Regions from separate parts of the Candidatus Pelagibacter sp. HIMB1506 genome, predicted to be linked through region 2. Evidence: riboswitches for the same ligand, from Rfam matches in the RefSeq annotation. Region 2 holds a riboswitch; the other holds the start of a gene.
The links. Region 2 has a riboswitch for S-adenosylmethionine ahead of ACTTA8_RS02565 (O-acetylhomoserine aminocarboxypropyltransferase/cysteine synthase family protein). Riboswitches for the same ligand answer to the same signal wherever they lie in the genome.
Positions count from the first base shown of each region.

Region 1: it holds a riboswitch for S-adenosylmethionine, as region 2 does, so the genes downstream of both, ACTTA8_RS04350 (homocysteine S-methyltransferase family protein) here and ACTTA8_RS02565 (O-acetylhomoserine aminocarboxypropyltransferase/cysteine synthase family protein) in region 2, are expected to answer to the same signal.

Region 1 is NZ_JBNAIS010000001.1:776,772-792,462, forward strand. It holds gene ACTTA8_RS04255 (ATP-binding cassette domain-containing protein) at 1-38, shown strand, start outside; gene ACTTA8_RS04260 (ABC transporter permease) at 35-1,072, shown strand; gene ACTTA8_RS04265 (LacI family DNA-binding transcriptional regulator) at 1,073-2,092, opposite strand; gene ACTTA8_RS04270 (substrate-binding domain-containing protein) at 2,235-3,239, shown strand; gene ACTTA8_RS04275 (SDR family oxidoreductase) at 3,315-4,169, shown strand; gene ACTTA8_RS04280 (amidohydrolase family protein) at 4,189-5,031, shown strand; gene ACTTA8_RS04285 (aldo/keto reductase) at 5,035-5,997, shown strand; gene ACTTA8_RS04290 (phytanoyl-CoA dioxygenase family protein) at 6,033-6,872, opposite strand; gene moaA (GTP 3',8-cyclase MoaA) at 6,906-7,898, shown strand; gene moaC (cyclic pyranopterin monophosphate synthase MoaC) at 7,900-8,445, shown strand; gene ACTTA8_RS04305 (molybdopterin biosynthesis protein MoeD) at 8,451-8,720, shown strand; gene ACTTA8_RS04310 (molybdopterin synthase catalytic subunit) at 8,720-9,172, shown strand; gene msrP (protein-methionine-sulfoxide reductase catalytic subunit MsrP) at 9,159-10,064, shown strand; gene ACTTA8_RS04320 (sulfite oxidase heme-binding subunit YedZ) at 10,064-10,648, shown strand; gene ACTTA8_RS04325 (DUF1244 domain-containing protein) at 10,641-10,886, shown strand; gene ACTTA8_RS04330 (YqaA family protein) at 10,908-11,324, shown strand; gene ACTTA8_RS04335 (molybdenum cofactor synthesis domain-containing protein) at 11,305-11,805, opposite strand; gene ACTTA8_RS04340 (sulfite exporter TauE/SafE family protein) at 11,821-12,567, shown strand; gene ACTTA8_RS04345 (putative 2OG-Fe(II) oxygenase) at 12,604-13,194, shown strand; SAM riboswitch class V at 13,286-13,348, shown strand; gene ACTTA8_RS04350 (homocysteine S-methyltransferase family protein) at 13,356-14,261, shown strand; gene ACTTA8_RS04355 (DMT family transporter) at 14,254-15,135, opposite strand; gene ACTTA8_RS04360 (YbaK/EbsC family protein) at 15,132-15,614, opposite strand.
Region 2 is NZ_JBNAIS010000001.1:461,687-477,377, reverse strand. It holds gene argC (N-acetyl-gamma-glutamyl-phosphate reductase) at 1-454, opposite strand, end outside; gene rpsI (30S ribosomal protein S9) at 488-925, opposite strand; gene rplM (50S ribosomal protein L13) at 927-1,385, opposite strand; SAM riboswitch class V at 1,528-1,594, shown strand; gene ACTTA8_RS02565 (O-acetylhomoserine aminocarboxypropyltransferase/cysteine synthase family protein) at 1,597-2,925, shown strand; gene ACTTA8_RS02560 (COX15/CtaA family protein) at 2,953-3,933, opposite strand; gene ACTTA8_RS02555 (chorismate mutase) at 4,022-4,312, shown strand; gene ACTTA8_RS02550 (50S ribosomal protein L33) at 4,314-4,505, opposite strand; gene ACTTA8_RS02545 (MerR family transcriptional regulator) at 4,506-4,868, opposite strand; gene ACTTA8_RS02540 (HU family DNA-binding protein) at 4,861-5,160, opposite strand; gene plsX (phosphate acyltransferase PlsX) at 5,161-6,162, opposite strand; gene rpmF (50S ribosomal protein L32) at 6,176-6,358, opposite strand; gene ACTTA8_RS02525 (ubiquinol-cytochrome C chaperone family protein) at 6,361-6,828, opposite strand; gene bamE (outer membrane protein assembly factor BamE domain-containing protein) at 6,827-7,309, shown strand; gene ACTTA8_RS02515 (sodium-translocating pyrophosphatase) at 7,296-9,401, opposite strand; gene thiL (thiamine-phosphate kinase) at 9,478-10,437, opposite strand; gene ACTTA8_RS02505 (transcription antitermination factor NusB) at 10,430-10,831, opposite strand; gene ribH (6,7-dimethyl-8-ribityllumazine synthase) at 10,828-11,217, opposite strand; gene ribB (3,4-dihydroxy-2-butanone-4-phosphate synthase) at 11,217-12,317, opposite strand; gene ACTTA8_RS02490 (riboflavin synthase) at 12,304-12,897, opposite strand; gene ribD (bifunctional diaminohydroxyphosphoribosylaminopyrimidine deaminase/5-amino-6-(5-phosphoribosylamino)uracil reductase RibD) at 12,890-14,002, opposite strand; gene nrdR (transcriptional regulator NrdR) at 13,983-14,441, opposite strand; gene glyA (serine hydroxymethyltransferase) at 14,445-15,691, opposite strand, start outside.

The DNA.
Region 1 (15,691 bases), 320 kb from region 2:
CTACAGGCTTAATTACAGGGGCAATAGATAGAGTATGAGTTCAGTAAAATTTAATCAGGAAATAATCTCTAAGACAGAAAAGAATTTATTTCAAAAACTTGTTTCTGAACAATCTTTTTGGGTAACAATAGCTTTATTTGGGATTTGTTTTATTATGTTTTTTGTAGAAGATGCTTTTTCTAGCAAAGATAATCTTTTTAATATTACACGAAACTTTTCTTTCATCGGAATAATGGCAATTGGAATGACATTTGTGATTATTACTGCTGGGATAGATTTATCTGTTGGGTCAATAATGGGTGTCACAGGAGTTATATGTGGTTTATTTTTGGATGCTCAATTTTTACCTGAATGGTATTCCAAAGCTTCATATTTTGAAGGAGTTTATGTTTGGGTGTCAATAATTTTAGCTTTACTTGCTGGTACATTAATTGGTGCAGTAAATGGATATCTAATTGCTTATGTTAAACTTTCTCCATTTGTAGTCACTTTAGGAATGATGGCTGCTGCAAGAAGTTTAGCTTTAGTAGTCTCAAACAATAAAATGTTTTATGAATTTGGACCTAAAGATGAAATGTTTTATGAAATTGGAGGAGGATCAATGCTGGGGCTTGCTAACGCAACTTGGTTATTAATATTTCTTACAATAGTTATGGGTTTAGTATTGAAATATACCTCATATGGCAAACATGTTTTTGCAGTTGGCAGTAATAAAAAGGCTGCGGAATTATCTGGAATTAATACAAGATGGATTGAAATGTCGGTGTACATGATCAGTGGACTATTTGCAGCAATTTCAGCTGTTATGATAGTTGGATGGATGGGCTCAGTAACCAATGCTTTAGGCTACACTTATGAATTAAGAGTTATTGCAGCAACAGTTATTGGTGGTGCTAACTTAATGGGTGGTGTTGGTGGTACTTTTGGAGCATTTATTGGTGCTGCATTAATGGAAACAATTAGAAACAGTCTTCTAATGGCTGGAATTGACCCTTACTGGCAAGGAACATTTTTAGGTATATTTATCGTAGGTGCGGTTTGGTTGGAAAAAGTTAAAAATAAGAAAAATTAATTAATAAACTTTCTTATCCATACAATTATATTTGTTGAAAATTAATATATCTGAAAAAAAAGAATTTTGATTATCTGAATTTTTCTCAAAATCTAAAATTTTATCAAATGCAACTTTAATTTCTAATTCAACATCATGGCTTATAACAAAATCCATTTTATTATTTTCTAAAAGATCTCTAGAATTTTTATTTAATTCATGACCTACAAATACAATATGGTCTTTTACATCCATTTCACTAATTGCTTTTGCGACACCTAAATTTCCTCCAGCAATATTATAAATTCCTAACGGTGGTCCATTTTCTTTAATATATTTTTTAACATATTTGTAACTTTGTTCCGATGTATCTAAATTAAAAACACTTTCTTTGATTTTAAGATTTGGAAATTCTGATCTCAATACTTTTCTAAAACCTAGCTCTCTTTCCTGTTGGCACCTGTATGGCATGCTCATGACCATCAAAATTGAACCTGATCTTTTCCCAACATTTTTTCCAATTATATTTGCAGCAGTAGATCCAGCATTAGATTGATTATTACCTATATAAGCTGATCTGCTTGAATTTGGAAAATCAGTGGTTAATGTAATTACAGGTTTTCCTTCACTTGTAATTTTACTTAGCTCGTTATTTATATTTTGATCTTCCTGTGAAACTATAATCACTGCATCAAACTTTGAAGTTTCTTTTAAAATTTTAACAAATTGACTAGGTTTAAATTCTTTCGCAGGGATAAAATGTTTTATCAAATTAAACTTATAAATTTCATTATTAATTTTATCTAAACTCTGCTCAAGAGTCTTGTTATATGAAGGTCCTGATTGACAACAAATTAAAATATTTTTAGTTTGATTTGTATTATTTCCGTTTTGAAGGTTATTTAAAATTTTAAAGATTTTATCTTTAGTTTTTTTACTCACCCCTTTCCTATTATTTAAAACTCTATCTACAGTCGCTGTACCAAACCCTGATTCATCAGAAATTTTCTTTATAGAGACATTTTTCCAATGATTTTTCATGAAAGCATGATATCACTTAATGATGTAAAATCAATCATTTGATGTATCACTTTTTAGTTGTATTACATCATTTTACTTGAAACGAAGTCTCATTCTAAATAGTATTTGTTTAATACATTAACTAACTAATAGAGAGAGAAATATGAGAAAAACAATAATTGCAATGTTAGCATTTATTTTTGTATCAATTTCTGGAATTTCATATGCAGCTGATAAAGTTTTTGCATTAGTTCCAAAAGCTATGAACAACCCATTTTTTGATTTAGCAAGAGATGGTTGTAAAGTTGCTGAGAAAGAAATTGGTGGAATAGAGTGTTTATACATTGGACCTGGAGAGCATACTGAACAAGAACAAGTTCAAATTGTTCAAGATTTAATTGCTAAAGGTGTTGATGGAATTGCTGTTGCATCTTCTAATGCAGCTGCAATGGCAAAAGCTGTTAAAGGAACAGATATTCCAATTATTACTTGGGACTCAGATCTTTTAACTAAAGATGCTGGTTTAAGAGCAGCTTATGTTGGAACAAAAAACTATGACATTGGTGTATACCTTGCGCAAATCGTTATGATGTTAAAACCTAACGGTGGTGAAATTTGTATACAATCTGGTGGTGCTGCAGCTGCAAACCACAATGAAAGAATGTCAGGAATAAGAGACACTATTGCTGGAAGAGCAGATTCAGGAACTTATCCTAGTGCGGCTCTTAAAGGTGAAAATGGATGGACTGAAGCTAGCGGATGTCCTCTGTACACGAACGATGATTTCCCTCTTTCTGTACAACAAATGGAAGATATCTTTGCAAAACATCCAAATCTAACAGCATTTGTACCAACTGGAGGTTTTCCTCAATTTGTATCTAAAGCTTTCAGAAGAGTTGCTGAAAAGCATGCAGATAGAATTGGTTCTATGAAAACTGCTGTTGTAATTGCAGATACTCTTCCAATGCAAATGGAAGATTTAGATGCTGGAAGAACACATGGTCAAGTAGGTCAACAACCTTATATGATGGGCTACAAAGCTATGTATGTTCTTAAAGACATAGTAGATGGTAAAGCATTAAAATTTGACAACCCGTCACTAAAAGCAATCTATACAGGTCTTGATGTTTGTATGAAGCCAAACATTGGATCTTGTATTGCAGGATAAAATCATTATTCTTCTTAAAAGTTTCTAAGCCCAATTTTTATATTGGGCTTAGTTATCTGTATAACTTAAAATTTTATGACTAATAAATATATATCTGATCAAGCTAACCAGTTTAAAAATAAAATAATAATTGTAACAGGAAGTACTCAAGGTAGTGGAGCTGAGACAGCAAAATTGCTTGCAAGTAGAGGTGCTAAGGGAATAACTATCTGTGGAAGAAATAAAGAGAAAGGAAACAAGATAAAATCTGAAATAGAAAGTATAGGTGCGGAATGCTTATACGTTCAAGCAGATTTAGAAAAACTTGAAGATTGTAAAAAAATAGTTTCTGAGACTGATAAAAAATTCAATACTGTAGATAGTTTTATTAATGTTGCTGCTTTTACAGAAAGAGGAACGATCTTAAGCACTACAGAGGAAAATTATGACAAAAATTTTAATGTAAATGTAAAAGCTCCACTTTTTATGATGCAAGATGTTATAAAAATAATGATTAGAGATAAAAAAAAAGGAACTATTGCTCATATTTTATCAATGGCTGGATATAGTGGTATGCCTTTCTTAACTGCTTACAGCTCTTCTAAAGCAGCATTAGCAGTAATGATTAAAAATGTTGCAAATTCAGTATCTGGGCACCAAATAAGAGTTAATGGGGTAAATTTAGGTTGGACAGATACACCAGCAGAAACAGTAATTCAAAAAAAATTTCATAATGCAGATGATGACTGGTTAAAAAAAGCTGAAGCCAAAGTTCCATTTAAAAGATTAAACAAACCTTTGGATGTTGCTAAGATCTTAGCTTTCTTGTGCTCAGATGAGTCGGGGATTATGACTGGAAGTATTGTTGATTTTGATCAAACGGTTGCGGGTTGGCATTCTTATTCAGCATATGACACTAAGATTTTAGATGAAAGCATTTTGGGAGAGTGAACCTAATTTATAATAACTTATGAAAGTTATTGATTCACATCAACATTTTTGGGATCCTTCAAGGGATGATTATCATTGGATGCCAAAAGACAATCCAATATTAAATCGAAAATATGAAGTTAAAGATTTAACTAAAGTTTCTGAGTCTATAGATTTACACAAAACTGTTTTAGTTCAAGCTGCAGCAACTAATGCTGAAACTGAATATATGTTAAATATTGCTGAAGGTTCTGATTTAGTTTGTGGAGTTATTGGTTGGGTAAATTTTGAAGACCAAAATCAATTAGAAAAATTAAAAATTTTCTCAAAACATCCTAAATTTCTTGGTGTAAGACCAATGATACAAGATATTCCAGATGAAAATTGGGTTTTAAATAAAAATTTTGATACTTTTTTTAAAAATATAATTAATTTAGAATTAAGCTTTGATGCACTAGGATTTCCAGTGCACCTGGAAAATTTTTACAAAATTGCTACAAAATATCCTTCTCTAAGATTTATTATAGATCATTTAATGAAACCAAAAATCTGTAACAATAAACAAGAAGAATTTATTCATTGGCAAAAAGGTATGGACAAATTATCTAAGCTAGAAAATGTATATTGTAAATTTTCTGGTATGGTCACAGAAGCCTGCGAAAATTGGACTGAGCAAGATCTAAAGCCATATGTAGATGAAATATTAAATCTATTTACTGATAAAAAGATTTTGTGGGGGTCAGATTGGCCTGTTTGCAACTTAAGAACAAACTATTTAGGATGGTATAATGCAGCAACAAATTTACTTAAAGAATTAAGTATAGCTGAAAAACAAAACATCTTTTATAATAATGCAGTAAAGTTTTATAAACTAAAAATATAATTTATGAAAAAAAATAAAATCAAAGATACTGGTGTTGAAGTCACTGAATTGAGTTTTGGAACTTCTTCTTTAGGAAGTATGCCTGATACTTACGGTTATGAAGTACCTGAACAAAGAGCTCAAGAAACACTAAAAAGATTTTTTCAAGGTCCAGTAAATTTGCTTGATACATCAAGAAATTACGCAATGGGAGAAAGTGAAAAAAGAATTGGTATGGCAATAAAAGAAAATGGCGGGTGGCCAGAAAAATTTGTCTTATCAACTAAGATCGATAGAAATATGGATACATTGGTTCTTGATAAAAAAAGAACAAGGGAGTCTGTTGAAGAAAGTTTAAAAGCTTTAAACGTTGATTCTGTAGACGTTTTATTTCTTCATGACCCAGAATACGTAAAAGATATAAATGACGTAACTAAAAAAGATGGGGCATTGGATGAATTGTTTAAAATTAAAGAAGAAGGTTTGGCAAAAGCAGTTGGTTTAGCTATGGGAAGAATAGATATTATGTTCCCTATCTTAAGAAAGTGGGACTTTGATGTCATAATAAATCATAACAGATACACTTTGTTAAATAGAGAAGCAGATGAAATGTACAGTTATGCTCATAGTAAAAATATATCTATTTTTAACGCTGCTCCTTACGCAGGTGGTGTTTTGGCAAAAGGTCCAAGTAATTTTAAAAAAATAACTTACCAGGATGCTACTGAAGAAAAACTTGCGCCAGCTAGAGAATTAGAAAAAGTTTGTAAAAAATATAATGTTGAAATGGGTGCTGCAGCCTTACAGTTTTCAATGAAAGATAAAAGAATAACATCTACCATTTGTGGTGTTACTAGTGTTCAGAGTATTGAAAAAAATATTTCTTGGGCTGAAACAGATATACCAGAAGAATTTTGGAATGAAGTTTTAAAATTACCTTACTCAACCAAAGATCCAGAGGCTGAGAGGACATATACTCCAGGCTAAATTTTAAAAAAATTTAAGACAAATAGATTTTATAATTAATTTGAATTAATTTCATAAAGTGTTGGAAACATTTTACCACTTAAATCATCACCGTTTTTATATCCATTAGCCTCCATAATTGATCTTTCTTCTCTAGCCCAATCACCTCTATAAATTATTTTTGAATTTTCTTTTGCCATTCTAAGTGTAAATCTGTTTATGTCTGATTTTGGAGTAGTTTCGTATAAAGCTCCATGTAAAGTTCTAATATCAAAATATACACAATCTCCTACTTCTAAATCCCATTCTAAAAATTCATAATTTTCTTTATTAGAAATTATATCTGGGGTTAATTCATACTTAACACCATTCACAACTCCTTCTGCTCCATCAACTTTATGACCGTCTTTAAAACGAGTTCTTATAAATAATTTATTCCACAAATGAGATCCTTTTATCCAGGCTATAGAGTCTTCTTTTCTTACTGGCTCAAGAGGTATCCACAAAACACACATTGAACCTTCAAAATCAAAGTAAGAAATATCATGATGAAATGGTGGTTTAGATTTAGAGCCAGCTTCTCTAAAAAACCAATTATCCATTACTAAATTAATCTGTTTGGCATCTAGTAATTCAGAGGCAATTTTAGCTGTAGGTGAATTAAAAACAAAATTTTCAAATTCTTTATGTAAGTTCCATGTCCAAAAATCCTCTAAATAACAAGGCAAATTTGGATCTGTGGTATGATTAGTAAACCTGGGGCTTGGATTGTTTTTTGCTTTATTTATTCCAGATCTTAAAAGCTCAATCCATTTTATATCAAATTTATTTCTTAAAAATACCGCTCCATCTCTTTTAAATAGTTTAATCTCATTATCATTTAAAATTTGACTCATAGATTATTTAAGAAATAATACTCAATATATCATATGAATATTCTCAAAGATAGTTTTGGACGGAGGTTTCCATACATAAGATTGTCAATATCTGATGTGTGTAATTTTAAATGTGGCTACTGTTTACCCAATGGTTATAAAATTGATAAAAGTGATAACAGAACCTTTATCACTAAAGAAGAAATTGGAAGACTTGCAAAAGCTTTATCAGAATTAGGTGTATCTAAGATAAGATTAACTGGAGGAGAACCTACAGTTAGAAAAGATTTTTTGGATATAATTAAAATAATTAAAAAAAATTCAGGTATTAAAAAAACTGTAATCACTACTAATGGATATCACTTAGATAGAATTGCAGATGATTTAAATGAAAGTGGTCTTGATGGTATAAATATAAGTATTGATAGTCTTGACCCAAAAACTTTTAGAAAAATTACAGGACATGATAGATTAAATGAGATTTTAGAAGGAATAAAAAAATTACAAAAATTAAATTTTAAAAATATCAAAGTTAATGCAGTTCTTCTTAAAGGAGTTAATGATAAAGAAGAAGATTTTAAAAGTTGGGCTAATTTTATAAAAAATAATCAAATTGATTTTAGATATATAGAATTAATGCAAACTGGAGATAATTTAGATTATTTTAATCAGTATCATGTGTCTGCAAATAAATTTACAGATTATTTAAATAATAATAATTGGGTAATTCAAACATTTGGTAAAGATGCTGGTCCTTCTAAGAATTATATAAATCCTGAATACAAAGGAAAATTTGGTGTTATTGCACCCTACTCAAAAGATTTTTGCAAGAGTTGTAACAGACTAAGAATAACTGCCAAAGGTGATTTAAGATTGTGTTTATTTGGAAATACTGGAATAAATATTAGACACTTGATGCAAAGAGATGACCAAACTGAAGAACTGAAAGATTTAATTTTGAAACAATTAAATTATAAAAAAGAATCTCACTATCTTGAAATAGGAGAAACAGGATTAACAAAAAATCTATCAACAACAGGTGGATAAAATGAAAAATTTAAAGATTGTAACTAATAACGATTTAAAAAACTGGGCAAAGGAAATTTTTGAAAAAAATTCATTTAAAATGATTGATGTTTCTGAAAAAAAAGAAACATTCCGTAGAGCTTTGGCATCAGGAAAAATTTATGTTGTCAAAGAAGTGTTTGAACTAATTAAAAGTAAAAAGATGCCTAAGGGTGATCCAATTACTTTAGCAGAGGTTTCGGCAGTATTAGGAGTTAAAAAAACAAGTGAATTAATACCTTTGTGTCATCCTCTTCCAATAGATCATACCGCTACTAAAATCATAATGAATGAAGAAGAGTGTTCTCTAGAAGTATACTGTGTGGTTTCTACTTATGCCAAAACAGGTGTGGAAATGGAAGCAATAATGGGAGTAAATGCAGCTCTGATTACAATTTACGATTTAAGCAAAATTGTAAATCCTCATCTAAAAATAGATAATGTAAAATTATTAATTAAAGAAGGTGGAAAAACTGGATTATGGAAAAATCCAGATGGACTTCCAAATTTTTTAAAAGATTTTTTCTAAACTTTATGAAAGTTAAAATTGAGTTGTTTGGAGCTGCAAGAGATTTTAGTAACCAAAATTTATTAGAACTAGATCTAGGTCAAAAGACAACAATCAAGGATATAAGGAATAAAATAATCCAATATGTAGAGCAGAAATTTAATGGAAATGAAAATTATATAAAAATCATTAACTCTTCAGCTTTTTGTTCAGAAAAAAATAATATTGTTAGCGACAATTATAAAATCACAAATAATGAAAAAATTGGTATTATTCCTCCAATTGGAGGGGGTTAATGCTTCATACTGACATTGTAGATAGTAAAGTTAAAAAATTATCATTAATTGATGCTGAAAAGTTTATAGCATCGAATGATTTTGGAGCTTCATTAATTTTTAGTGGCACAGTTCGTAATCAAAATAATAATAAAAGTGTTTTAGGTATTACATATGATAGCCATGATGCTTTGGTAATAAAAAGTTTTGAGGAAATTTATAATGAGGCTGAAGAAAAACTAAATATAAAGAATAAGAGTGTTTTTATTGAACATGCTAAAGGATACTTAAATTTAGGTGAAATTAGTATTATTATAGGAGTTGCATGCAAGCATAGAGATGAGGCTTATGTTCTATCAAGATATATAATAGAAGAAATTAAAAAAAGGTCTCCTATATGGAAAAAAGAACATTATACAAATAATCAAAGCGATTGGTTAAAAGGTAATCCTATTATTCATGAAAAAAATTAAGTACTCAGAAATAACACCAGAGAAAATTTATAAAAATAGAAGATCTTTTATTAAATCTCTTGGGTATGGTGTAAGTTCTTTAGCAGTAGCCGCAATTCCTTTTGCAAGTCAATCTCAAGCTGATGATAGGAATGAACTTACAAGTTTCAAAGACATAACAACTTATAATAATTATTATGAGTTCGGTACTTCAAAGAGTGATCCCTATGTTAATTCACAAAATTTTAAAACATCACCATGGACACTAAGTATAGAGGGTGAAGTTGAAAAACCTATCAAAATTTCTATGGAAGAAATAACCGAAACATTTGTCTCTGAAGAAAGAATATACAGATTAAGATGTGTAGAAGGATGGTCAATGGTTATTCCATGGATGGGTTTTTCGCTAAGTAAATTATTGTCAAAAGTAAACCCAACTAGCAAAGCAAAGTATATTGAATTTGAAAGTGTTTATGATCCTGAACAAATGAAAGGTCAAAGATATCCGGTTTTGAACTGGCCTTACAAAGAAGGATTAAGAATTGATGAAGCAATGCACCCTTTAACTACAGTTGTAACAGGTTTGTATGGTAAAAAGCTTCCAAATCAAAATGGAGCGCCTCTGAGAATATTTATCCCTTGGAAGTATGGTTTCAAAAGTGCAAAAGCAATTGTTAAGATAAAATTTGTAGAAAAAATGCCGACTTCATCATGGATGTGGGCATCTCCACGAGAATATGGATTTTACTCTAATGTTAATCCTAATGTAGATCATCCTAGATGGTCTCAAGCAACAGAAAGAATAATTGGTAAAGATATTTGGGTGCCAAGAGTAAAAACGCTCATGTTTAATGGTTATGGAGATGAAGTTGCAAATTTATATACAGGGATGGATCTAAAAAAATATTTTTAATGAGAAAATATTTTAAACCAGGTGTATTTATTTTAAGTACAATTCCTTTTTTATTAATTTTTTACAAAATATACTTCAATAAACTTGGGCCAGAACCTGTAAAAGAAATTACTCATTTTACTGGAGAGTGGACTTTAATATTTATCTGTCTAACATTAAGTATGACGCCACTTAAAAGGCTAACTAATTTAAATATTTGGATAAGTTTTAGAAGAATGTTGGGATTGTTTGTTTTTTTTTATGCATCTCTTCATCTCCTTACTTACGTAGGTATAGATTATAGATTTAATTTACAGCCAATAATTGATGATGTTCTGAAAAAAAAATACATCTTTATTGGATTTGCAGCATGGGTATTACTACTTCCATTGGCAATTACATCTTCTCAAATGATGATGAAGTTGCTTAAAAACAATTGGAAAAAATTACACAGATTAATTTACGTAATAGCGATATTTGGAGCTCTTCATTATATATGGTTATCTAAAACAATTTTTTTTAGACCACTAGTATATTTGGTAATAATACTTGTTTTACTTGCTTTAAGAATTAAAATTAAAAATAGGAACGTAAATTATGGATGATAATCTAAAAAAAGAAATTCAATCAGCTACACTTGAAAGATTAATGAAACATTTAGATGAAAGAAAAGATGTTCAAAACATTGATTTAATGAATTTAGCTGGATTTTGCAGAAATTGTTTGTCTAGATGGTATAGAGAAGAAGCTGAAAAAAAAGGAGTAGAAATATCAGATCCTGATGCAAGGCAGCATATTTATGGAATGCCCTACTCTGAATGGAAAGAAAAATACCAGAAGTAACTTTCTATTCAATTCTAGTTAATGTTTGCCTATTTAAGTCTATTTATTGTTTCATTTTTAGCTGCAACAATACTTCCTTTTTCATCTGAGGCTATATTAGCAACTTATTTATTATCAGAAACTTATAACAAATTTTTGTTAATATTTTTTGCAAGTTTTGGAAATATTTTAGGATCTATCTTCAATTGGTTTCTAGGAATTTATTTCTTGAAATTTCAAGATAAAAAATGGTTTCCTTTTACTAACACACAAATTGATAGATCATCCAGGTGGTTTAAAAAGTATGGTAAATGGTCTTTGTTATTTGCGTGGGTACCAATTATTGGTGATCCAATTACTTTTATTGCTGGAACGATGAGAATTAAGTTTTTAATTTTTTTATTGCTTGTGAGTTTTGGAAAAATAATGAGATATTTTTTTATTTCTCTTTTAGTCTAGGAAACAATTCGACAAAATTACAAGGTTTGTGATTAATATCTAATTGATGTTTAAGAATACCATCCCAAGCATCTGTTACTCCACCTGAGGATCCTGGTAAGGCAAATATGTATTTACCATTTGATAGAACTGCACAAGCTCTAGATTGAATTGAAGACGTACCAACTGTTTTTAAACTAATAGTCCTAAAAACTTCGCCAAATCCTGGAATATGTTTATCTGCTATTTCATCAACAGCTTCGGGTGTAATATCTCTTCCAGTTAAACCTGTGCCACCAGTTGTAATGATAACATCAATATCTTTATGATTAGTCCAGTCTTTTAGAATTTTAACTATATCTGCTTTATTATCTTTACAAATTTTTCTGTCAATTAATTGATGATTGGCCTCCTTAATTTTTTCAACCAAGATCGCACCAGATTTATCGTTATCAATTGTTCTTGTATCTGTTACAGTTAGTAAAGCTATATTTACAATCATAAATAAATTTTTTTAATGATTATACTTACAATATTTTTTTTTATAACTGCAGTATTATATTCAAGTATAGGATTTGGTGGTGGCTCAACTTATCTTGCTTTACTTTTAATTTGGGATATCCCTTACTATATTTTTCCAATTTTAGCTTTGATTTGTAATATTATTGTAGTTTCTGGAAATTCTATAAATTTTTTAAAATCAAAGAATATTAATTTTAATTTACTTTATCCTTATTTAATTGGTTCTATACCTTTTGCTTTTATCGGAGCATCTATCTCAATTGAAAAAAATTTATTCGAGATTTTACTTTTCTTCATTTTAATATTAGCTGGAATTTTTTTACTTATTGAAAGCAAATCCTTTAACAAACAAAAAATTGTAATTAAAAAAATACCCCTAGTTTTATCAATATTAATAGGATCAATCATTGGTTTTATATCTGGTTTGGTTGGAATTGGTGGTGGGATATTTTTAAGTCCTATTTTATTTTTGATAAAAGCAGGATTTCCAAAGCATATAACAAGTACTGCGTCCTTATTTATTTTAGTAAATTCAATTTTTGGTATAGGTGGTCAATTAACAAAGGATATAGTCTTCAACGAATTTTTAAATTACTGGCCACTATTTATTGCTGTCTTAATTGGTGGTCAAATTGGAAGTTTTTTAAATATAAAATTTCTATCTAACAAAATATTAGCTCTAATGACTGCATGCTTAGTAATTTTTGTCGCTATAAGAATGGGCATAACACTTATAGCTTAAGTTGAATTAATTATTTTTTGATATATTTAATCTCTCATGAAAAATTTTAAACCATTTGGGCCTTCAATAGGAAAATCTAAAATTTCTAAAAAATTTTTAGAAAAACTTAACAATGAAGTTGATACAAAAATCTTCTCAAAATCAAATGATTATAGTTCAAAATTAGCAAGTCAAATTAGAAAAGAAGTTCAAATTTCTAAAAGTTTTATAAAAAAAAATTTGGAAAAAGAATTAATAAAAAATATTAAAATTTTTCTAACTAAAGAACATATTAAAAAAATTAAAGAAATTAGAATTTTAAATCTGTGGGTCGTTAGCCAATATAAAAATGAGTATAATCCTATACATTATCATGAAGGAGACTTATCGGGTGTTGGTTATTTAAAAATTCCAAAACATATGACAAAAAATAAAAATGTTAAAAATAAAAAAATAAAAACCAATGGAACAATTGATTTTATAAATGGACAAAAAGCTTTTCTTTCAAAAAGTATTTTTAATTTGATACCAAAAACAGGCGATCTTTTAATATTTCCAAACTACTTAATGCATACAGCCTACCCCTTTAATATTGAAGAAGAAAGAAGATCGTTTTCTTTCAATGCTAAAATAATTTTTAATAAATAATTTACAAACTTTAATAATATTATATAAATCTAATTGCCGATTTGATCCTATTGCGGGCATAAACTGCTAAAATGGAAATTCCCATTAGATCTAATTAGCAAGGTAGTTAAACTATATTGTGCACCTGCATGTAGCTTAAGCACTAAAAAAGTGAGGATAAAATGAATAAGGATTTTTTTAAAACAACAAAAATTTTAGATGGTGGAATGGGTCAAGAATTATTGGCCAGAGGTATGGAACCTAAAGGAACTTTGTGGAGTGCAAATGCTTTAATTGAGGAAAAATACCACAATTTAATACTTAATATTCATAATGATTTTATTAAATCTGGAGCTGATGTAATTGTAACTACAACTTTTACAACGAGAAGAAAAAGATTGAGAGAAAATGGAATAGAAGATCAATTTAAATTCTTAAATCAGAAAGCCTGTGAAATTGCACAAAAAGCTAAATTAAATAATCCACATATTAAGATTGCAGGAGGACTTCCTCCTCAAGATTTGACATATGAAGAAGACAAGAGAAGCGAAAAAGAAATTACAAAAGATCATTTAGAATTAGCAGAAATACTAAATCCTTCAGTAGATTTTTTCTATTTTGACGTCTGGAGCAGTATCAAAGAAATTAGATGTGGAATACAAGCTATTAAGAAATTTAATAAACCATACTTAGTTGGGGTTCATATTTCTGAAGGAAATTCTTTACCAAGTGGAGAAAAAATTTCTGAAATTAATTCAATAATTACAGAAAATTGCTTAGGAGTAATTCTAGCATGTGTTTCGCCTGAAAATTATGAAAATAATTTAGATGAAATTCAAAAACTTAAAGTTCCATTTGGTTTTAAATTAAACGGATTTATTACAACCAAACCTAAAGGTGGTTATACTTCTCAGTATAAAGAGAATGATGGATCTAACCCCAATAGTTTTTTAGGTCAAAGAAAAGATTTAGATCCTGAAAAAATATCAATTTTTGCAAATAAATTTAAAGAAAATGGAGCCACGATTCTCGGAGGATGTTGTGAAACTCGCCCTTCTCATATAGAGGCAATAAAAAACATTATTTAAATTTTGTACCTTTTCTTACAAAATAGATACCTGTAGCAACTGTAATCAATGAAATTATAACTTTAGTAGTAACCAATTCTTTTAAAAAGATATAACTTAAAATGGTACCAAATATTGGAATTAAATAAGATACTTGAGATTGAAAAATTAAACCATTGTTAATTAAAATTCTAAATCTTAATAACCAAGCAATTCCAGTAGATACCAACCCAAGATAAATAACTGAAATAGTAGAATCTAATCTTGGAACAGTTTTCCAAGGTTGTTCAATCAAACATACTAAAGGTAATAATATAATAGTAGCCCAAATCAAAATTGAACTGGTTACATTTTCATTTTTTTTCTTACTTATTTTTAATGTTAAAAGACCTCCAATTACATAACAAGTAGCACCTAACAAAATTAATAATGCTGAGGTAAAGTTATTTTCATTAATTAATAAATTATCTGAAAATAAATAAACTATTCCTGAAAATCCAATTAGAACTCCTGTTGTTCTAATTAAATTAAATTTTTCATTTTTGGTGAAAAAATGTCCTAATACTACTGAGCTAAGTGAAGTTGATGACATTAAAATTGCTGCCAAGTTACTTTGAACAGATTTAACTCCATATGCTATTAAAAAAAATGGAGCTACTAAATTTATAAATCCAATCATTGCAAACCAATGCCAATCTTTTGAAAATGCCTCAATTTTAATTTGTTTGTAAAAGCAAAGTAGTAAAACTGGAATTGAACCAAAAAAAACTCTTAGAAACGCAATCGTAACAGGTCCAAACGAATAGGTTGCTATTTTAATATTAAAAAAAGCTGATGCCCAAATCAATGCTAGCAACGTTAATAAACTATAATCAATTAGTTTTGGTTCTCTCATTCAATAATATCTTCTGGTGTTCCGTTTGTTATTTCAATTAACTTATTATAATTTATTTTGAAAACAGCATTTGGATGTCCAGCTGCTCCATATATATCTGGGAATCTCTCAAGACTTTTATCAATAAAGATTTTACATCGCTTCAAGTGCCCTACTGGAGACACTCCACCAATTGTATATCCAGTATTTTCTTTAACTGCCTCAGGAGATGCCATGGACACGTCTTTTTCATTAAGAATTTTTTTTAACTTATTTAATGAGCAACGCTTGTCTCCAGATACCAAGCTTAATATATAGTTGTCACCTGCCCTAAAAAGTAAACTTTTAACAATAGCACCAACATTGCAACCTAAAGCTGTAGCAGCATCATTGGCAGTTCTTGCTGTTTTGTCTAAGACGATAACATTTAAATTTTGATCGGATGTTTTAAGAGCTTTTTCTGCCCTTTTTACCGGTTCTTTATTTAGTATTGATTCCATTGAATTTATTAAATTCCTTAATTTGATTGAGTAGATACACTACTTATGTAAAAAATGCATAGGTGTTATTTATTAAA
Region 2 (15,691 bases):
GATAACATCCTGGACATGAAATAATATTGTGATTTTTTAATTCATCACGATTTATTTCGGGTAAACAATAAATGCTTTTCTTCTGTAATTTTGGAGCTCGATGTTTTTGTTTATACCATTTTAAATAATCATTAGCTTTTTTTAATCTAAAATCTGCTGCTAAATCAATTAGAGTAATATTATCGTTAAGTTTTTTTGCTATATCTTGAGCTTCACCATTTGGTAGAGCTGTAAAGACAACATCGATACTATTTAACAATTTAGGATTAAATTTTACGATTTTAGGTAATTTTTTTTTTGATAGAGATTTATCATAATAAGAAATATTTTTTCCAACAGACGAATTTCCACATAGATATTTAATATTAATATATTTGTGGTTAATTAATAACTTGATTAATTGAACACCAATATATCCTGTAGATCCGGCAACTAATGCATTTAGCTTAGGCATTTTTTATTATAGCAGTTTAAATTGTAAAAAAAATTATCTTTTAGAAAACTGGAAGCTTCTTCTAGCTTTTCTTCTACCAGGTTTTTTTCTCTCAACAGCTCTAGAATCTCTGGTTGTAAGCTTTTCAGTTTTCAATGTTGTTTTTAAATTTTCATCAAAGAGAACCAAGGCTTTAGAAATACCATGAACCATTGCTCCAGCTTGACCTGTAGGTCCACCACCTTTTACGCTACATCTAACATCATAATCTGTAGCTTGATTTATAATCTCAAAAGGTCTTGTAATTTGCATTTTGTGAATTTCATCAGCAAAATATTCATTATATAATTTGCCATTTACATAAATTTTACCAGAACCTTTTTTTAACCAAACTTTCGCTATTGAAGTTTTTCTTCTACCTGTCGCGTACTTACTGTCTTTAAAATCTAACTTTAATTTTGGAGTTTTTGTGTTTGATTGTACGTTTTCCATATTAATTTCTTGCAATGTTTTTATTGTTTAGTTTATCTAATTCAATAACTTTTGGATTTTGTGCAGCATGAGGATGTTCACTTCCTGAATAAATTTTTAATTTTGTTAATTGTTTTCTACCCAAAACACCACCTGGTAACATTCTTTTAACTGCTAGTTTCAAAGTTTCTCCAGGTTTTTTTTCATGAAGTTTTTCTGGTGTAGTAACTTTAATTCCACCAGGGTGTCCTGTATGTCTATAGTACTTTTTATTTTGAAACTTCTTACCAGTAAATTTTGCTTGTTCGATATTTTTTACTACAACAAAATCTCCATCATCCATGTGAGGTGTATAAGTAGTCTTATTTTTACCTCTAATAATATTAGATACAACGGTCGCTAATCTTCCGACAACTGCATTTTTTGCATCTATCTCGTACCAAGATGATGTAACTTGATCTTTTTTTGTGAATTTTGTCATTGTGCGAGGATTAATACTATTAAATTATTCAAAGTCAATTTTATATTTAGCTTGTAAAACATAACTAATATGCTATTTATCTATTGCCGATTTGATCCTATTGCGGGCATAAAACTGCTAAAATGGAATTTTCATAAAATTTTAAATCGGTAGGCATTTGAACTGTATTGTGCGCCTTGCATAAAGCAAAAGCACTAAAAAAGGAGTAAAAATGAGTACAAAAAGAAATAATCCAGAAACTATAGCAATACATGGTGGAGATTACAGAAGTGATCCAGCTACAAATTCAGTAGCAGTTCCAATTTATAGAACAACCTCGTATCAATTTAACAACACTGAACATGCGGCTAATCTATTTGCGTTAAAAGAGTTTGGAAATATCTATACACGGATAATGAATCCAACTAACGATGTGTTGGAAAAAAGAATCGCTGCTCTTGAAGATGGTCTTGCGAGTTTAACTGTAGCGTCTGGACAAACCGCTTCTACTTTTGCAATATTAAACGTTGCCCAAGCTGGAGACAATATAGTTAGTTCAACAGATCTATATGGTGGAACAGTTTCATTGTTTACGCATACTTTGAGTAAGCTTGGTATAGAGGTAAGATATGCAGATCCTTCAGATCCAAAAAACTTTGAAAAAGTAATAGACGATAAAACTAGAGCTTTTTATGGAGAAACATTACCAAACCCATATTTAAGAGTTTTTCCAATTAAAGAGGTTTCAGATATTGGTAGAAAATATAACATTCCATTAATCTTAGATAACACTGCTGCCCCTGTAATTTGTAAACCAATTGAACATGGTGCTGCTGTGGTTGTTTATTCTTTAACAAAATATATAGCAGGTCATGGAACAGTAGTTGGGGGTGCACTAGTAGATGGTGGAAATTTTGATTGGACAGCAGATCCAAAAAGACAGCCACTATTTAATGAACCTGACGCAAGTTATGGAGGTGTTGTTTGGGGTAAAGCTGTGCCCGAATTAACAGGTGCAAATGTTGCTTTTGCAGTTAGAGCAAGAGTAACTTTGTTGAGAGATTTAGGGTCGGCACTTTCTCCAGATAATGCATTTGGTGTCATACAAGGACTTGAAACAGTTGCTTTAAGAATGAAACAACACTGTGATAATGCTGCAAAAGTTGTAGATTATTTAAAAAATCATAAAGCTGTTGAGAGAGTAATTTATTCAACTGAGCATAATGAAGAAATATCAGGTCGAGCAAAAAAATATCTAAGAAATGGTAATGGTGCTTTAGTTGGTATTGAATTAGCTGGTGGTATCGAAGCTGGTAAAAAGTTCATTGAGGCTTTAAAAATGTTTTATCACGTTGCAAATATAGGTGATGCTAGAAGTTTAGCAATACACCCAGCAACAACTACTCACAGTCAATTAAATGAGGATGAATTAGCTGCTTCTGGTGTAACCCCTGGATATGTTAGACTATGTATTGGTTTAGAACATATCGATGATATCATCGATGATTTAGATCAAGCTTTAGACAAATCATCAAAAGGTAATTTAAAAGCAGTTAGTTAATTTTATTTATATGTCTACAAATAGAAATTAATTAATCTCTCTTTTGTATTTTGAGATAAATATAAAATACAAAGTTGAAAGTATTATCAAAATAGAATTTATCTGGTGTAAAGATGCAAATAACATTTTTACTCCAGATAAAATAGTTATCACTCCAAGAAAAATTTGAAATGCCAAAGCCAAACCAATTAATGTGATAGGTTTGTATAATTTTTTGTTTCCTGTATTAATTACCTTAAAGAGGATTAATGCATAAAACACAATAATTAAGTATGCTAAATTTCTATGTATAAACTGAACAATAGAGGGATTATCAAAAACTTTCAAATTCAAAAACTCTTTAAAACTACTATCATTAGGAAAATAACTAACTCCCATCAATGGCCAGGTGTTATAGATTTTACCAGCATCCATACCAGATACAAAAGCGCCTATAATTAGTTGCAAAAATAATAAAACTAAAAAAATTTTTACTATAAAAAGATTAATAGAGACTGTTTGATTTGAAAAGGATGATAACTTTAAAAATTGCCAATATACAATTGATAAAATGATAAAAGCTGTAACTAAATGTATCGCTAGTCTATAATGACTAACATCTATTCTTTCAACTAATCCACTTGATACCATGTACCAACCTAAAAATCCTTGAAAACAAACCAATAAAAAAATAAGTCCATATTTTTTTATAATCCAAACTCCATGTTTTACTGAAAAATAAACCATTGGGAGCAATACAGTTAAACCAATTATTCTCCCTAACTGCCTGTGTCCCCACTCCCACCAAAATATTACTTTGAATTCATCAAGAGTCATATTGAAGTTTTGTTGGCTGTATTCAGGAATTGTTTTATATAAACTAAAATATTCCAACCATTTTTCATTTGTAAAAGGAGGAAAAAAACCAACAAATAATTCCCAAGTAGTAATTGATAAGCCAGAGTCAGTTAATCTAGTCAAGCCTCCGACTAATATTATTAAAGAAACTAAAATTAGTAATGATAGCATCCACAATTTAAGTTGATTATTTAAATGATTATTCTCACTGTACATGCTCAGATAAATATAATAATTATTAAGTATTCCAATAAATTAAATGTCGCCAAATAATAAAAAAAAACTAGATTTAATAAGAGTTAAGCTAGATAAATTAGATAATAAACTGTTATCACTTATAAAATATAGAACAAAGCTAGTTGAGGAAGTTTTAAAGCTTAAAGAATTTAAAAAAGAAATCGTAGATAAGAAAAGAATTAATTTTATTTTAAAAAAAATTAAAGCAAAATCCTTAAAACAAGGCATAGATCCAAAAATAACTAATCGTATTTGGAAAAATATGATTTGGTCTTATATTGATTACGAAAGAAGAAATTTTAAAAAAAAATAGTTTATTTACTGTGTGGTGGAAGCTTTTTCTCCACAAACATTTCGTGTTTTCTTGTATCTGGATTATATTTTTTTGCAGATAATTTTACTTTAGCTTTTTCGCCACCTGCTGGTTTTTTTACATAATAAAAGTAAGGACTATCTGGTTTAGCTTCAGGTACCATTCTAACTTTTACGTGTGTTTTTTTTGCCATTTATTTTAGTGTTTTTAAAATATTTGATATTTTAGTTAACTTATTTTTTAATTTTTCAGCTTTTATAGATTTATCTGCCATTTCGTCAAGCTTTAAAGTATATTCATTATCAAGGATCTTTTTGACTCCATTAATTGTCATTCCTTGATCTTTAAGCAAATATTTAATCTTCTTAAGAAGATCAATATTCTTTTCATCATAATATCTTCTATTGGAATTAAGAATTTTTGGCTTGATTTGTTTAAACTGTGTTTCCCAAAATCTTATTATGTGTGTAGGCAAAGCACCCTTCTTATTGACTTTTAAGTCTAAAATTTTAGCAACTTCACCAATAGTTTTATAAGCCTGTTCAGCTTTATTCATAATCTTTTAGATTTATATACTCTTTAAATTCTTTTGAAGGTTTAAATAAAACAACATCCCTACTAGATATTACTTTAGTTTCCTTAGTTTTTGGGTTTCTGCCAATTCTACTTTTTTTTTGTCTAATGGAAAAAGTCCCAAATTTAGATAATTTAAGTTTTTTCTCTGATTTAATGTTAGAAACAATCGTGGATAAAAAATCATCAATTAAGTTTTCCGAAATCTGTTTAGAAAAACCTAGTTGCATATACACTAAATTAACTAAATCTTTTTTAGTTAAATTTATTCTCATTTAAAGATTCTGTTTAATCTTTTCTATCAAATTACCTTTAACAATTCTATGACAAACATCTAATGAGTTAGCAAAGCCAACGTAGTCGGTACCACCATGGCTTTTTACTACCGGAGAGTTTAAACCTATAAAAATTGCACCATTATACAGTCTCGGATCTAATCTTTTTTTAAATTTTTTTAAATTTGAAATGTTTAGAAGAGAAGATAGTTTTCCTATCCAATTTCCAGTCATTGCTTTTTTTAATTCACTTGTAATAAAATTTGCAGTTCCCTCAGCTGTTTTTAATGCTACATTTCCTGTAAATCCATCTGATACAATTACATCAACTTCACCATCCATAATGTGATTACCCTCGATGTATCCTGAGAAATTAAAATTTTCAGATTTTTTGTCATTAAGAATTTGATATGTTTCTTTTATTACTTCATTACCCTTTAATTCTTCTGAACCAATATTCAATAAAGCAACATTGGCTATTACATCTGGGTATAATGAATTATAAAGAGCAGCTCCCATAGATGAAAAATCACTTAAATTTTTTGAACTACACTCAATATTAGCTCCGAGATCTAATACAACACTCATACCTTTTTTATTTGGCCAAAGCGCAGATAGAGCTGGTTTATCTATATTTTCAATCATTTTAAGATTTAATTTTGATACAACTAATAGAGCGCCAGTATTGCCAGCAGATATTACTATATCAGCCTGCTTTTCTTTAACGCTTTGAATAGCAAGCCACATACTAGTGTCTTTCCCTCTTTTTGCACCTTCTAAAGGACTGTCCGTACTTTTAATTGCATTCTCTGTATGGAAAATTTCATAGAACTCTTTATTAATTTTATTTTCAATTAATGGAGAAATTTTATTTTTATCTCCATATATTTTGTAAAAAATGTTTTTATTTGATTGATGGTTATAAACAATACCATCAATTACTTTTTTTGGTGAACCGTCACCTCCCATTGCATCAACTGCAATTTTAATTTTTTCGGACATTAAGATTATTATACTATTCTTTTGGGTCTAAAACTTGTCTACCCTTATACATACCAGTTTTTAAATCTAGATGATGAGAAAGCCTATATTCACCTGATTTTTTATCCTCAACTATATTTTTAGTTGAAAATTTCATTGTTTGTGCCCTTCTCATTCCAGTTCTAGAAGGGGTTTGTTTTCGTTTTGGTACAGCCATAATTATGGGTTACTTACACTTTTTAAATAATAATTCAAAGTTTTTTTTGATAAATTTAAGTTAAATTCATCAAAATAATCAAGTAAATCATCAATATTATTAAAATCTTCTAAAAATATTGATAATTTTTCAATTTTATCTGATTTCGGTAAATCGTCCCAAAAATGTATCTCGGAAACCATGGAGTGAAACAAATTAATATAGTCTTTCATTTTTTTGTTTATAGATTGGTCCCCATATCCTATTTCTCTAATGCTCAATTCTAACTGTCTAAAGTTGAAATCATAAATTTCTTGTAAAACTTTTTTATTTTCCTCATTTTTATAGTTTTTAAGAAAAAATGAAAAATGAAGCAAAAATAAAGTTAATCTATCAGAAAAACTGTCTTGTCTATTTAAATCTTTATATAAATCTTTATTTCTAGTGAAATTAATTAAATTGTTATAAATATGTACATAATGACCACTCATGAATAAATTATACATATTTTTATTATTTTTAATACTTTCAAATTGTACTTTCAAACCTGTTGTTAAACATCATGGAGTGCCTTTCTTGGAGAAAAAACAAACAGTTCTAATTGTAAATAAAACTAATAAAAATGATATTAAAAAAATTTTGGGAAATCCTTCAACAACAAGTAAATTTGATAACGATATATGGATTTATATAGAGAGAAAACAAACACAATCAAAAATAAAAAATTTAGGTAGAATGAAAATATTTAAAAACGATGTGTTGGTTTTAGAAATTGATAAATATGGGATTCTTAAAAATAAAGAATTTTATAATAAAGACGATATGCAAAATATAAAAATTGTTGAGGCAACAACAAAAACTGGATTTAGAAAAAAATCTTTTATATATGATTTTATGTCTAGTATGAGACAAAAAATTAATGACCCTCTTGGACAGAGGGCCAAAAAAAGAAAAGAGATTAGGCAGCGATAACAGCCAACAACAATAAAGCTACAATATTTGTAATTTTAATCATTGGATTAACAGCTGGGCCGGCAGTGTCTTTATATGGATCTCCTACAGTATCTCCAGTTACGGCAGCTTTATGTGCCTCTGAACCTTTTCCACCATGATTTCCATCTTCTATATATTTCTTAGCATTGTCCCATGCTCCACCTCCGGCAGTCATAGAAACAGCAACAAACAAACCAGTTATAATTACTCCTAAAAGCATAGCCCCAACTGCAGCTAAAGCTGCAACCTGACCACCTATTGATAGAATTATAAAATACAAAACTACAGGTGATAATACTGGTAACAATGATGGAATTATCATTTCTTTAATTGCTGCAACAGTCAACAAGTCAACTAATTTAGCATAATCAGGTTTTTGTTTTCTTTTCATAATGCCTGGGAATTTTTTAAACTGTCTTCTAACTTCTACTACTACTGCACCACCTGCTCTACCAACAGCTTGCATACCCATAGAACCAAATAAATAAGGTAACATTCCACCAATTAATAAACCAACAACAACATAAGGATTTGATAAATCAAAAGTTACAACTATTCCCTCAAGTGGTGATCCTGCTTCTTTAGAAAAATGTTTAATATCCTCTGTGTACGCTGCAAATAAAACTAGTGCCCCTAAACCAGCAGAACCAATTGCATATCCTTTTGTAACAGCTTTAGTAGTATTACCAACAGCATCAAGTGCATCAGTAGTTTTTCTAACTTTTTTGTCCAAGTTAGACATTTCAGCTATTCCTCCAGCATTATCAGTAACTGGACCATAAGCATCTAACGCAACAACCATTCCAGCTAACGCTAACATTGTTGTAACAGCAATTGCTATACCAAATAGGCCAGCAATAGAATTTGTAATTAAGATACCAGCAACAATGATTAATGCAGGTATTGCTGTTGCTTCCATCGATACAGCTAAACCTTGAATAACATTAGTTCCATGACCGGTTGTTGACGATAAAGCTACTGATTTAACAGGTCTGTAACTTGTTCCTGTGTAATATTCTGTAATCCAGATTAATAAACCAGTAATAACTAAACCAATAACTCCACAGTAATATAAATCCATTCCATTAAATGTATTTCCATTAACAGTGTATTCATTTGTAAAACCAATTACATGATCAGTTACAGGCCAAAGAATAGCTAACGATGCAACAGCAGATACAATAAATCCTTTGTACAATGCGTTCATCACATTATTATCTTTTCCAAGTTTAACAAAGAATGTACCTATAATAGATGTTAACAAACAAGCAGCACCGATTGTAAGAGGGTAGATCATCATATTAAGATCACCTACAAAGAAAATTGATGATAAAACCATAGTTGCAACAATAGTAACAGCATATGTTTCAAATAAATCTGCTGCCATTCCAGCACAGTCACCAACGTTATCTCCAACGTTATCAGCAATTACTGCTGGATTTCTTGGATCATCTTCAGGAATTCCAGCCTCAACTTTACCAACAAGGTCAGCTCCAACATCTGCACCCTTAGTAAAAATACCTCCACCTAATCTCGCAAAAATTGAAATTAAAGAAGCACCAAACCCTAAAGCAACTAGAGCATTCACTATTTCTCTTTCATCTACATCAAATTTCAATAATAAAAAATAATAAACTGCTATTGCTAACAATGCTAAACCAGCAACTAACATACCAGTTACAGCACCAGATTTAAAAGCCACTGAAAGACCTTGAGCTAGACCTTTTCTTGAAGCTTCAGCAGTTCTAACATTAGCTTCTACAGAAACTAACATGCCGACATATCCTGCAATACCAGATAATGCTGCACCTATTAAATAACCAAGACCAACTAATGGGCTAAACGCAATACTAACAATTACAAGAACAGCTGCACCAACAATTGCAATTGTTTTATATTGTCTTGCTAGATAAGCTTTTGCTCCGATTTGAATAGCTGATGCAATATCTTGCATTTTTGCATTTCCTGCACTTGAATTTAAAATGTTTTTTCCGGTTAAAAACCCATAAACGATAGATAAAAAACCTGCTCCGATTGTGTATAATAAAATAGTTTCGACAGTTGCGCTCATATAACCCTTAGTTGTTGGTTGTTAATTTTTTAAGCCCGGACAATACAAAAAAAGTCAAAAAAGACAATAATTAACTTCAAAATTGGTGGATATAACCATCCGCATTATTGGCGATTTCTCTACCTTTTTGATCTAAAATTAAAGACTTATTTTTACCAGATAAAATAGTTCCTATTTTAGAAATTTTTATATCAAGAGATTTACCTAATTTATTTATGATTCTGGCATTTTTAGGTTTAGCAGTAAACAAAATTTGATAATCATCTCCATTAGAAACTAGATCAATTTTTTTTAAATTTTTACTATTGATTAGGTTGTTAAGATTTTTTGATACAGGAATAAATTTCTCATAAATTTTATAAGAAACATTTTGCTTGTTTATTAATTTATTCAAGTCTGCGATTAAACCATCAGATATATCCATAGAACTAGATGCTAAAGAAAGTAAATTTTTAGAAAACTTATTTTGGATATCGGGCATATAATATTTATTAATAAAATACTTCTCTTTAGATTTATTCAACTTAATTTTATTTTTTAAAACTTGAAGTCCAATAAAACTATCACCTAAATTTCCTGTAACATATATATCATTATTTACATTAGATTGATTTCTATAGATTATTTTTTTTGAATATCCAACTGAAGTTATTGTAAAGCTAAGTTTATTAGAAAAAGTTGTATCCCCTCCTCCTAGTAATAAATCATATTTTTTCTGCTCTTCCCTTAAAGAATTGGATATTTTTTTAAGATTATTTTTTGTAAAATTTTTTTTGTTCCCTGATCCAGCAATAAAATAATATTTTGGCTCTACTCCTTTACAAATTAAATCAGAAATTGAAGATCTTAAAATCTTTTTAATAACTAAATCTGGTCTTTTAAAATCAATAAAATGTGTACCTATGTTGTATGTATCTACTGAAATAACTAATCCTTTTTTTTTATCAAAAAAAACATCATCGTTTAAATTTAAAGCTGCTTTATTTTTTTTAGAAATATTAGAAAAATAATTGTTTATAAGTTCAAATTCATGCATTTGTTCTTAATTTTTTTCCAACATTATCGAGCAAAGCATTTAGATACTTAGTTTGTGAATTTTCTAAGAAATAATTTGATGAATTCAAATACTCTTTAATAATGATGTTTAAGGATAAATTAGGTTTGTACATTAATTCATATGTAGCAGCTTTTAAAATAGTTTGAAAAACCTTATCTAAATTTTCAAAGACAAATTCTTCACCTAATTTGTTTTTTAATTCATCTATAATTAGATCATTTCTTTCAATAGTTCCAAGTACAATATCTTTAATAAATTTTTTAAATCTGTGTTTTGGAAACTGTAGTTCATCGTCTTCGTTATAAAATTTACCATAGAGTTTTTGAATTATTATAACCCTAGGATTATTTTTTGGATTAAAATGTGTTCTCATTTTTGAGATAAAACAGAAATTACTGCTTCAGCTGCTTCCGCACCCTTTTTTTTTCTGGCTTTTGCTTGAGACATATTCAAGCAAGTAATTATTCCATTCCCAATTGGTTTTTTACTTAAAATTGATAATTCCATAATACCATTTGTTGCTGCTTGAGAAATAAAATCAAAGTGAGGAGTTTGACCTTTAATCACACAGCCTAAAGCTAAAAAAGCATCATACTTATTTATATTTCTTGAAATAGTCACTGGGATTTCAAAAGCTCCTGGAACGTTAATAACTTTTATATTATTTTTTTTTGAGATTAATTTTAAAGCACTTTTAAGTAATCCATCTGCAATATCTTTGTAATAATCTGCTATAACAACCAAAATTTTTTTCTTCATTATATCAATTCTTGTTTAGTAATTTTTATACCATAACCATCTAAACCAATAACTTTTTTTGGAGATTTTGTGATTAATATCATATTTTTAATTTTAAGATCTTTTATAATTTGAGCACCAATTCCATAATTTCTTATTAATTTGTCATTACCCTTTTTATAAAAATCTTTATTTTTATAATCTTTCAAAGTTTGTGTTACAGATTTTAAATTAGAATCTTTAATAAAGACTAATACACAATTGTTATATTTTTTAAAATAATTTAAAGTTTTGTTAAATGAGTTTGGTAATTGTTGATTAATTAAATAATTTTGAACCACATTTGAAGAGATTACTCTTACCCTTGGGGCAATACCCATTTTTATTTTTCCTTTAATTAAAGCAAAATGTTCTGCACCATCAATTAAATTTTCATAAATTCGAATATTATACTTTTGATCTTTTACAATTATTGAGCTTTGTTTTTTTAGTTTAATTAATTTTTCTTTTTTAAGTCTATAAGCAATCAAATCTTCAATCTTGCCTATTTTAAGTTTATGCTTATTGGCAAAATTAAATAAATCCTTACCTTTGGCCATTGTTCCATCTTCATTCATAATTTCACAAATAACAGCTGAATTATTTTTTTTTGCCAATTTTGAAATATCAACTGAAGCTTCTGTATGACCAGCTCTAACAAGGACACCTCCATCTTTTGCTATTATTGGAAACACATGACCTGGAGATACAATTTCATTTTTGTTAGCATTTTTCTTTGAAGCAACTTTAATTGTTTTAGCTCTATCCTTTGCTGAAATTCCTGTTGTAATTCCTCTTTTTGCTTCAATAGATATTGTAAATGCAGTTTTATTTCTTGATTGATTAATTGGTGACATTAATGAAAGGTTTAATTTTTTAGCCTGAACACTATCGAGAGCTAAACAAATTAAACCTCTGCCATACTTAGCCATAAAATTTATATTTTTTGAATTAGTATCCGATGTCGATATTACTAAATCGCCTTCATTTTCTCTTTTTTCATCGTCAACCAATATGAACATCCCGCCTTTTCTGGCAATGTTGATAATAGTTTCAATTGATGCAAAATTATTTTTTATCATTAAAATAATTTCTTACATATTTAGACAAGATATCAATCTCAATATTTACCAAACTAGATTTATTTAAAGTAGATAAATTAGTTTCTTTATACGTGTGAGGAATAATCCAAATTTGAAAACCTTTTTTTGTAATTTTTGAAATTGTAAGAGAGATACCATTTACACATATTGACGCCTTCTCTATTAGATGTTTTCTTTCCTTTTTTGGTATCTCAAAATCAAAAAGATAAGATTTATCTATTTTATTAATACTATTAACTTTTCCAACCGTATCAACATGTCCTTGGCAAATATGACCAGAAATTTTAGTTCCATATTTCAAAGGTAACTCTAAGTTCAAAACATCATTTGTTTTGAGAAATTTAAATTTGGACCTAACTAAAGTTTCATTAGATAAATAAAACTCCATTATTTTTGACTTATACGAAATTAATGTGAGACATACCCCGTCACATGCAACTGATAATCCCATATCTTTTGATGAAACCTTTAAGTTGCTTTTAACAAATATATTAATACCTTTTGGTCTTTTGGTAATTCTTTTGACAGTACCTTGGTTATATATAATTCCGTTAAACATAATTTTTATATAAATCTATTTTATCTTTTTTTAATTTCAGATTTAGTTTTGACTTATATCTATATTTTGATTTTAAAGTATTTAAACTGTTAAATTTAACAAATTCTGTATTTTTAGATAAATTATTCGAACTTTTAAACAAATAAAATTTATTAAAAATTTTATCATTTATGAATGATTTTGTAAGTTTATCTCCACCTTCAACCAATAAATTTCTACTTCCTAAGGAATAAAGTTTTTTTAATATCTCTTTTAATTTGAATTCTCTATTTTTATTAATTTTAGATTTGATTAATAAGACTTTTTTAGATTTAAATAATGAGATTTTTGATTTTATTGCTTTGTTATAAAAAATAATTGTTTTTACTTTAGTTGCTGATTTTATTAAGTAAGAGTTTGGATTAGAATTTAGCTTATTATCCAAAATAACTCTTATAGGTGAAAAATTATTTTTGTTTTTAAGTCTACAATTAAGTTTTGGATTATCTTTATTTAAGGTTTTGTATGAAATTAATATCGTATCATTTTTATATCTTAAAAAATGCGAAAATTTATCAGAATAAATATTAGTAATTTTTTGCTTTTCTTTACTATAAATTAAACTGTTCTTTGAAACTGCAATTTTACCTGTAACAAAAGGTATTTTATTTTTTCTATTAAAAAAATAAGGATAGTAAAACCGACTAATTTCTTTTTTTAAAAGATTTTTTCCAACTTTTATTTTACTTGATTTTAAAACTTTAAAAGATTTGCCACTAACACGTTCGTCAATATCAGAAATTGAATAAATAACTTCTGATATTTTTGATTTAATTATTAAATTTGTACAAGGTGGTGTTTTTCCTCTATGACAACACGGTTCTAATGTGACATAAATCTTTGATCCAGCAACATTTTCAATAGAGTCTTTAATTGCATTTCGTTCAGCATGAGGTCTTCCATCAAGTGAAGTCTGTCCTATAGATATAATTTTATTATTTTTAACAATTACACATCCAACAGATGGATTTGTACCAGTTAAACCTTCGCGTGCAATTGCCAAATTAAGGGCAATTTGCATGAATTGTTTATCTTTACTGGTAAATTTATCTTTTTTTGTAGACATCTAATCTGTCCACGAATTGTACAAAGTCTTTTTCTTCTCTAAAATTTCTATAAACGGAAGCAAAACGCACATATGCTACAGGATCAAGCTCTTTTAATCCTTCCATAACCATTGTTCCAATTGTACTTGTTGATATTTCTGTTTGTCCAAGTTCTTCTAATGATCTTGAGATTTTACTTATAAATTTTTCTGCAGTTTCAGTATCAATTGGTCTCTTTTTTAATGCTATATAGATTGATTTAGATAATTTATCCCTATCAAAAGAAGATTTTCTTCCATTTTTTTTAACAACCATTAATTCTCTAAATTGAATTCTTTCAAAGGTAGTAAATCTTTCACCACATATACATAATCGTCTTCTTCTGATTGCAGTTCCATCTTCGGTTGGTCTAGAATCTACAACTGATGTATCACCTTTTTTTTCACAAGGACAAATCATTATTTATAAATTTTTATATATTGGAAATGATGAGGTTAGATTAATAACTTCATTTCTTACTTCATTTTCAACTTTACTGTTATCATCAGGATTTTCAGATAAACCTTTAATAGTTTTTGTTATCAATTCACCTACAGTTTTAAATTCATTTAATCCAAATCCACGTGTAGTAGCCGCTTGAGTGCCCAGTCTAATTCCCGACGTAATCATTGGTTTCTCTGTATCAAATGGTATTCCATTTTTATTACATGTTATGTTAGCTCTTGATAGACTTTCCGCTGCAAGATTTCCTTTAACATTAAAAGGTCTTAAGTCAACAAGCATTAAATGGGTATCAGTTCCATCTGAATAAATTTTAAACCCATTGTTTTTTAAAGTTTCAGCTAAGATTTTTGCATTAGCTAAAACGGATTTTATATAATCTTGAAATTCTGGTTGAAGAGCTTCTAGAAAACCAGCAGCTTTAGCAGCAATAATATGCATCAAAGGTCCTCCTTGATAACCAGGGAAAACAGCTGTGTTAAACTTTTTACCAAGCTCCTCATCATTAGATAAAATTATTCCACCTCTTGCACTTCTAAAAACTTTGTGTGTAGTTGAAGTTACAACATGAGCATAATCACATGGATTTGGATAACCCTTACCAGCTACAAGTCCTGAGAAATGTGCCATATCAACCATTAAATAGGCTCCTACCTTATCAGCTATTTCTCTAAATCTTTTAAAATCTATTACTCTAGAATAAGCGCTGCCGCCTGCTATTATTAATTTAGGCTTGTGTTCTAAAGCAAGTCTTTCAACATTATCATAATCAATAAGCTCAGACTCTTTATCAACGTCATAACCTATTGCGTTAAACCATTTACCTGACATAGATATTTTCAATCCGTGTGTTATGTGTCCACCTGAATTTAAACTCATTCCCATAAATGTATCTCCAGGATTTAACAAAGCTAAAAATACAGCACCATTTGCTTGAGCTCCAGAGTGAGGTTGTGCATTTGCATATTTACAATTAAATAATTTTTTTAATCTCTCAATTGCAAGACTTTCTGCAACATCTACATGTTCGCAACCATTATAGTATCTTTTTCCAGGATATCCTTCGGCATACTTATTAGTTAAAACTGATCCTTGAGCTTCAAGAACTGCTTGTGAAACTATATTTTCTGATGCAATTAATTCTATATGTTGTTGTTGTCTTAAGAGTTCGTCTTTTATAGTTTTATATAATTCAGGGTCCTTGCTTG